2 linked regions of the Glaciimonas sp. PCH181 genome follow. The protein of the gene in region 1 purifies or fractionates together with the protein of each later gene. This does not show direct contact. Links are inferred from orthologs where the notes say so. Each region holds a gene or a part of one and is shown on either strand. Other genes may lie near its edges.

Region 1 (3,161 bases):
GCTGGTAAAAGGTGGCGCGGACGCCGCTGCTGGCAAGATCAACTTTGATGCTTTTAGTGCCCGGACCAATGCGCTGGCTTGGATTGTTGAAGATCGCAATTTGAATCAGGCGCTCGATGCGGCGCTGAAATTTGCGCATAACGTGCGCGTGGTATATGGCCGTGCGCAGCAAATGACGGTCGATGCCGATGGCGCTACGTTGCAGCTGGAAGATGGCGCCGTCCTGAAATCCGCGTTGTTGGTCGGTGCCGACGGTGCGCAATCGTGGGTTCGCAATCAATGCGAAATCGGAATCGACTATCGGGCGTATCATCAGCGTGCCATCGTTGCTAACTTTGAGATCGAACGGCCGCATCATGATGTGGCGCATCAATGGTTTACGGCCGAAGAGGGGATCGTTGCTTTATTGCCATTGCCGGGCAAGCGCGTATCGCTGGTGTGGTCTGCGCCAGAGGCGTTGGCGGCGACGTTGCTGGGTGAGTCGCTGACTGAGTTGGCAGTGCGGTTGTCGGTGCTGGCTGGTGAGCAGTTAGGGCAATTACAACCGTTGCAGCCGGAAATCGTACAGAATTTTCCATTGTCATTGATCCGCAGCCATGCGCTGGTCGCACCGCGTGTGGCGTTGATTGGCGATGCGGCGCATGTTATCCATCCGCTGGCAGGGCATGGAATGAATCTGGGATTTGGCGATGTCGTGGCACTGATTAAGGTATTAAGTGAGCGCGGCCCGCATCGCGATTGCGGCGATGCGACAGTATTGGCGCGTTACGCACGCTCACGCAAGGAAGAAATTTTGTTGATGCAGGTGGCGACAGACGGTCTTGAGCGGTTATTTGGGCTTGATATCGGGCCGTTGCGCCTGGTGCGAAATGCTGGATTGAACTTGCTGGATAAACTTCCGGTCTTAAAGCGACGATTAATGGGCCATGCTTTTGGCCGCACAGTGGAAAAAAATTAAGGGAGTTGTAATGCAAGTTTGGAATAGTTATTTAAAGCCACTATTGTTGGTGGCGATGATAGGGATGGTAACGACAGCGGCAATCGCCGAAACGCCCCAGGAAGCAAATGTAAAAAAATTAATGGAGCCGCGTTTAGGCGACGGCGTTAAAGTCGACCAAGTGACTAAAACACCTTATCTGGGGATGTTTGAGGTGCGCGTCGGCAAGGATATTTTTTACACCGATGCTCAGGCTAAATACATGTTTGTAGGCCGGATTCTGGATGCGGATAGTTCACGCGATTTCACCAAGGAACGCATGGATGAAATCAGCAAGGTGAAATTTTCTGATTTGCCACTCGATCAGGCGATAAAGGTGGTGAAGGGTAATGGCAAGCGCGTTATTGCGGTCTTTGAAGATCCAAACTGCGGTTATTGCAAAAAATTCCGCAAGACGCTGCAAGAGGTCGATAACACCACGGTGTATACATTTATGTACAACATTCTGGCCCCGGACTCTTCTATCAAGTCTAAAAATGTCTGGTGTAGCGCTGATCGTCATAAAGCTTGGGACGACTGGATGATAAACGGCAAAATACCAGCGACGGCCGCTTCAAGCTGCGTCGATACGCCGAACGATAAAGTGTTGGCGCTGGGGCAGAAACTGAATGTGACCGGCACTCCGACGATTATCTTTACCGATGGCTCACGCATTCCCGGCTTTATCGATGCCAAGGCGCTCGAAGCCAAATTTGCGACTGTTAAATAAGATAAAACATTTTTTAGCGGCGAAGCGGTGGTGGGGCAATAACGTTATATGGCGATAAAGCCCCACCGCTAAACTCTTATGCATCCCCACTCCTCAGAACAAATAGTTGGTATTTTGCTGGCTGCCGGGCGCGGGCGTCGATTTGATCCGAGCGGAAAACAAAGCAAATTACTGCAATTTCTGCCTGACGGCCAGACTGTTCTGGCAAGCGCGGCGAAAAATCTGCGCGCTTGCTCGCCAACCTACGTCGTTTGTCGATCCGATACGCCAGCGGCAACGATGCAATTGGCGCAACAATGCGATGGCAGTGTTTTGCTGACCTGTGCCGATGCGGATGATGGGATGGCGGCGACGCTGGTATGTGGCTTGAAGCAAACGGCGAACGCTGCCGGATGGGTGATTGCTTTGGGCGATATGCCCTATGTACAGGTTGCTACGCTGGTGGCGTTGAAAACTGCGTTGGAGCAGGGCGCTGATATCGCGGTGCCGGTTTTTAATCAGCGGCGCGGTAATCCGGTGGCTTTCAGTCGTCATCATTTATCGCGCTTATTGCAGTTGCGCGGCGATCAGGGCGCACGCAGTCTGCTGCAACAGTTTCCGGTGACAGAGGTCGCGGTGGACGATCCGGGCATCCATCAGGATATCGATACCGTCGCCGATATACCACATTCATAAGCCGTAATGCGCCGATTGAGGTCTCGCGCAGTTGGCAAATGACCAAGGCCGATACGGGTTTGTGCGGATGCCGCTAGACTAGCGGTTTTTTAACGCCTTGCTTCACTAACCGGTCTATCTTCTGCGATGAATCCACACTTCCTAAATAAACGCCTGATCCTTATCCTCGGCTACGCTGGATTGATTCCTTTTGTATTATTGACGTTAGGCTGCTGGTTTGCTAGCCCTGACTGGATAGGTGATTTTATTCGTGGCCAGATGGCCTATGGCGTGGCGGTTTTATCGTTTTTGGGCGGGATTCATTGGGGTGCAATGGTGCTGCGGGCGGATTTGTCTGCTGAGCGGACCAAAAAAGCGTTGATCTGGGGCATTATGCCGACCACGATTGCATGGTTTTCGACCTTATTTTTTGCGTATGGCTATACTTTATTGATCCTTGGATTTATTGCTGCATATCAGGTTGATAAGCGCTTGTTCGTCTGGTACGGTTTGCCAGGCTGGTTCACGGAATTGCGCTATAAGTTAACCTGTGTAGCGGTTGGCGCCATGGTGTTGGCGATGCTTGCTGCCGGTGTGAGAGGAAATTTTAGTGCCTAAATCTAGTCAAAAATCTGCCGTAAAACCTACTGCAAAGGCTGGTGTTAAATCCCTGCCTAAGTCTGTCCAAAAGCAGGTTGCCAAAGGCGGCGTCAAAGCGGTTTCCAAGGCGCGTCTTAAGGCTGTTAAACCGATTAAAGCGCTCGGGAAATCGTTGAAAAATACCAGTTCTCAGGCAGTTGG
Region 2 (3,113 bases), on another replicon or contig:
AAATCCTTTCTATCAATCTCATTTAATGTTTGTCATTTATTAATAGCGATTAATCAACCGAGATTAATCCAGCCATCTTCGTACCATGTATAAAGCGCCTCCAGCACGTCCTTGGAAACTACGCTGGCAGCTTGCCCGTCTAATTTGCGATTATCTGCTAATACGCATAATGAGGCCTTATCCTCACGCCCCGCAGCAAATGACTCACCATTAATAAACAGATGTTTGCCGCGATACAGCATTTGTGTCTTGCGCGAAAGTGAGACACCACGCTTGGCGATAGCAGCCGTAAAACGCGACAGTGTTAAGGGCCGCGGAGGCGACTCAAAAAATACGGTCGCTTTTGGGTCTGATAAATATTCACCAACAAAAATGGCGACGTCATCGTCCGTAAAGCGTACTTTATTCAATGCATCTGATATTTGGGAGAGCATATTCCGCCCAATTTCCGCAGGATGTTTGGTTGGCGCCAGATCCGCATCGGCGTAACGGCCGGGAAGATCGATTGAGTCTGCCATGAACTGCAAAAAAGCCTCGCCTAATTCCTGAAATGCTGGTGCGCGAAAGCCAATCGAATAGGTCATGCATTCACCGATGGCAGTGCCGTCGTGAGCGTATTGCGGCGGCAGGTAAAGCATATCGCCTGGCTCAAGTACGAACTCTTGCTCTGGCGTGAAATTTTTGAGAATTTTTAGCGCGCTGCCTTGTACCAGTGTTAAATCTTGCCCTGCGCCGATTTTCCAGCGACGTTGCCCATGCGCTTGCAACAAAAACACATCGTAAGAATCAAAGTGTGGGCCCACGCCACCGGTGTCCGTAGCATAACTGACCATCAGATCGTCCAGCCGGGTGTCAGGGATGAAGCTAAACTGTCTTAGCAGCGCATCGGCCATGTCGTCATGTAAATTGACGCCTTGCACCAATAACGTCCAATCTTTTTTGCTGATAGCCGGTACGGTTGCGATTGGTCCATTTTCTACTTTCCATTCTTGCTTAAAATGGGTGATCAGGCGTGACTCAACGTCGTCGCGGGCAGCCATTTTGAACAACGCATCAGCGGATAATAAGGGCTTAAATCCCGGTATCGCCTGCCGAATCAGCAGGGGTTTTTTGTGCCAGTAATCGCGTAAAAATTGCGCAGGCGACAGGCCGCCCAGTAAAGTGAAATTTTTCATAGCCCGCATTATATCGGTTTGACTATCCTTGCATGCTGCACTAACGCCACAAGTCTTGGAATTCGCCCTGATTTTTATTATCTGCGGATAAATTTTTCTGGTTCCGCGGACCTGATGAATTCGGCGGGTATAATCTGTCCGCACATTAAATGAAAGGAATGATCATGAAGATTGCCAAGAATACGGTTGTGACTGTCCACTACAAACTGTCAGATGCTCAAGGCAACTTGATCGAAGAGAGTAGTGAGCCGATGGTTTATTTGCACGGCGGTTACGAAGGCACGTTGCCAAAAATTGAAGAAGCGCTGGATGGCAAGGAAGTTGGCTACAACGTCGAGCTACAAGTTGAGCCGGATGACGCCTTTGGCGAATATGACTCAAAACTGGTGAAGATCGAGGCGCGCAATCGTCTGCCGACACCGTTAGAAGTTGGTATGCAATTTGAAGGCACGCCAGACGGTGAAGATGATGATGAGCAATCTCTGATTTTTACGGTTACCGATATCGCTGATGATAAAGTCGTTTTAGATGGCAATCATCCTTTGGCCGGTATAGCGCTGCGTTTCGACTTGACAGTCGGCGAAGTACGCGAGGCAACAGAGGAAGAAGTCGTTCATCAACACGTGCATGGTGCCCATGGTCATCACCATGGCGAGCACGATGATCATGATGACGATGCTGCAGATGAATTCCGCAGCCATCCTTTGCATTGATTAACGACATGCAATAGATTGATCGCATCTGTCGTCGTTTAGGCGATTACAGATGAAAAAAGCCGTGAACATTGATTTTTAATCTTTGTTCACGGCTTTTTTATATCTATAGCGAATTGCGACGCTCGATATTTATTTTTAGATCTAAATCTAAACAGAGGCGAATTAATAATGTCCTCTTAGTTTCGTTTCTTATCCATCACAAAAAAATCCGGATGACGCTCATCAACCGTTACTTTGATCCAGGCGGTGGCGATCTCCATATCGCCCAGATTTTTTTTCCAGATAATGCCAGCGGGGATGGGGGCGGTGTCGGTAGGCGGCTCGTGTATGAGCAATACCTTTCCGTGGAATTTTGATGCCAACGCATTAATGGCATGGCGCATTTCGACAAAGCCGTCGCGTTTAACATTGAAATCGAATATACGATGATGTTGTATCGCCAATGGATCTCCGTCACAAAATAAAACAATCCCATCCGATTTCTTTTGCGACGCAATCACAAATATACGTTGCAGCCACTCCTTATTGGCGATTAGTCGATCTTCAAACTCGCTGTTTCGGCCACCTTCGGACATGTAATGGTTGTTTCGAGAAGGCAAATTGATCGTGGCAAACATCACATTACCGATTTCCCAACGCGCATTTTCAACATAGCTACGAAATTTTGGCGATGTCGATTGGCGATTCATTGGGATACGCGTATCGCCGAACGAAAAATCGTCAGCAAAAAATAATTCTCGAATCCTATTCAAGCGTTCAAAGGACGTTGAGCGCCCAGCTTCGTTTTTACAGGCAACCCAATCGCTGGCAGATAGCGAGACGATCAAACCATTTTTGGCACTATTGAGTAACGCCTTGCGTTGCTGGTACATCTTGTCGGAACAAGGTTCTTGCTCTGACTTGATGCCATTAGTGACGACGAAAGCCAGATTGTCATCGTCGGTTTGTGCGATCGCTGTACGCAGGGTGACGTCGTCCGAGGCTGTGCGGAACGGATGTCCGATAACACCGAAACTAAAGACATTCGTATCCGATTGCTCATCAGCAATGGCGGGCGCTGAGAGAAAAAATAGTGCCAGCACAGCGGCTATTGTCCCGGCAGTGATCTGTCTGTAAATTGGTCCCAATTTCTGACGCAACTTATGCGACTTATCGTCTACAAATAACGAGGAGGGGTGATTCATGCGACTTTTTGAAAAGCTGTATCCGGATTGCTTAAATG

Evidence for each region.
Region 2: the proteins of C7W93_RS16355 (region 1) and C7W93_RS03830 purify together in Escherichia coli (affinity purification with mass spectrometry, with the first as the bait; 2 studies listed by BioGRID). This does not show direct contact. The link is inferred for Glaciimonas sp. PCH181 from one-to-one orthologs.

What each region holds. Positions count from the first base shown.
Region 1 is NZ_PYFP01000002.1:700,452-703,612, reverse strand. Bases 29-2,859 are described here. They hold C7W93_RS16355 (DsbC family protein), read left to right. Parts: upstream 29-1,013; coding sequence 1,014-1,706; downstream 1,707-2,859. Other genes in these bases: C7W93_RS16345 (DUF3429 domain-containing protein), read left to right, coding at 2,508-2,859; C7W93_RS16350 (NTP transferase domain-containing protein), read left to right, coding at 1,785-2,381; C7W93_RS16360 (UbiH/UbiF family hydroxylase), read left to right, coding at 29-958. Outside these bases: more of C7W93_RS16360, read left to right, coding at 1-28; more of C7W93_RS16345, read left to right, coding at 2,860-2,978. UniProt on the Escherichia coli protein: Acts as a disulfide isomerase, interacting with incorrectly folded proteins to correct non-native disulfide bonds.
Region 2 is NZ_PYFP01000001.1:862,181-865,293, reverse strand. Bases 331-3,113 are described here. They hold C7W93_RS03830 (peptidylprolyl isomerase), read left to right. Parts: upstream 331-1,339; coding sequence 1,340-1,888; downstream 1,889-3,113. Other genes in these bases: mutS (DNA mismatch repair protein MutS), read right to left, coding at 3,072-3,113; C7W93_RS03825 (hypothetical protein), read right to left, coding at 2,068-3,075; C7W93_RS03835 (cupin domain-containing protein), read right to left, coding at 331-1,175. Also shown: more of C7W93_RS03835, read right to left, coding at 54-330. UniProt on the Escherichia coli protein: Folding helper with both chaperone and peptidyl-prolyl cis-trans isomerase (PPIase) activities. Chaperone activity prevents aggregation of unfolded or partially folded proteins and promotes their correct folding.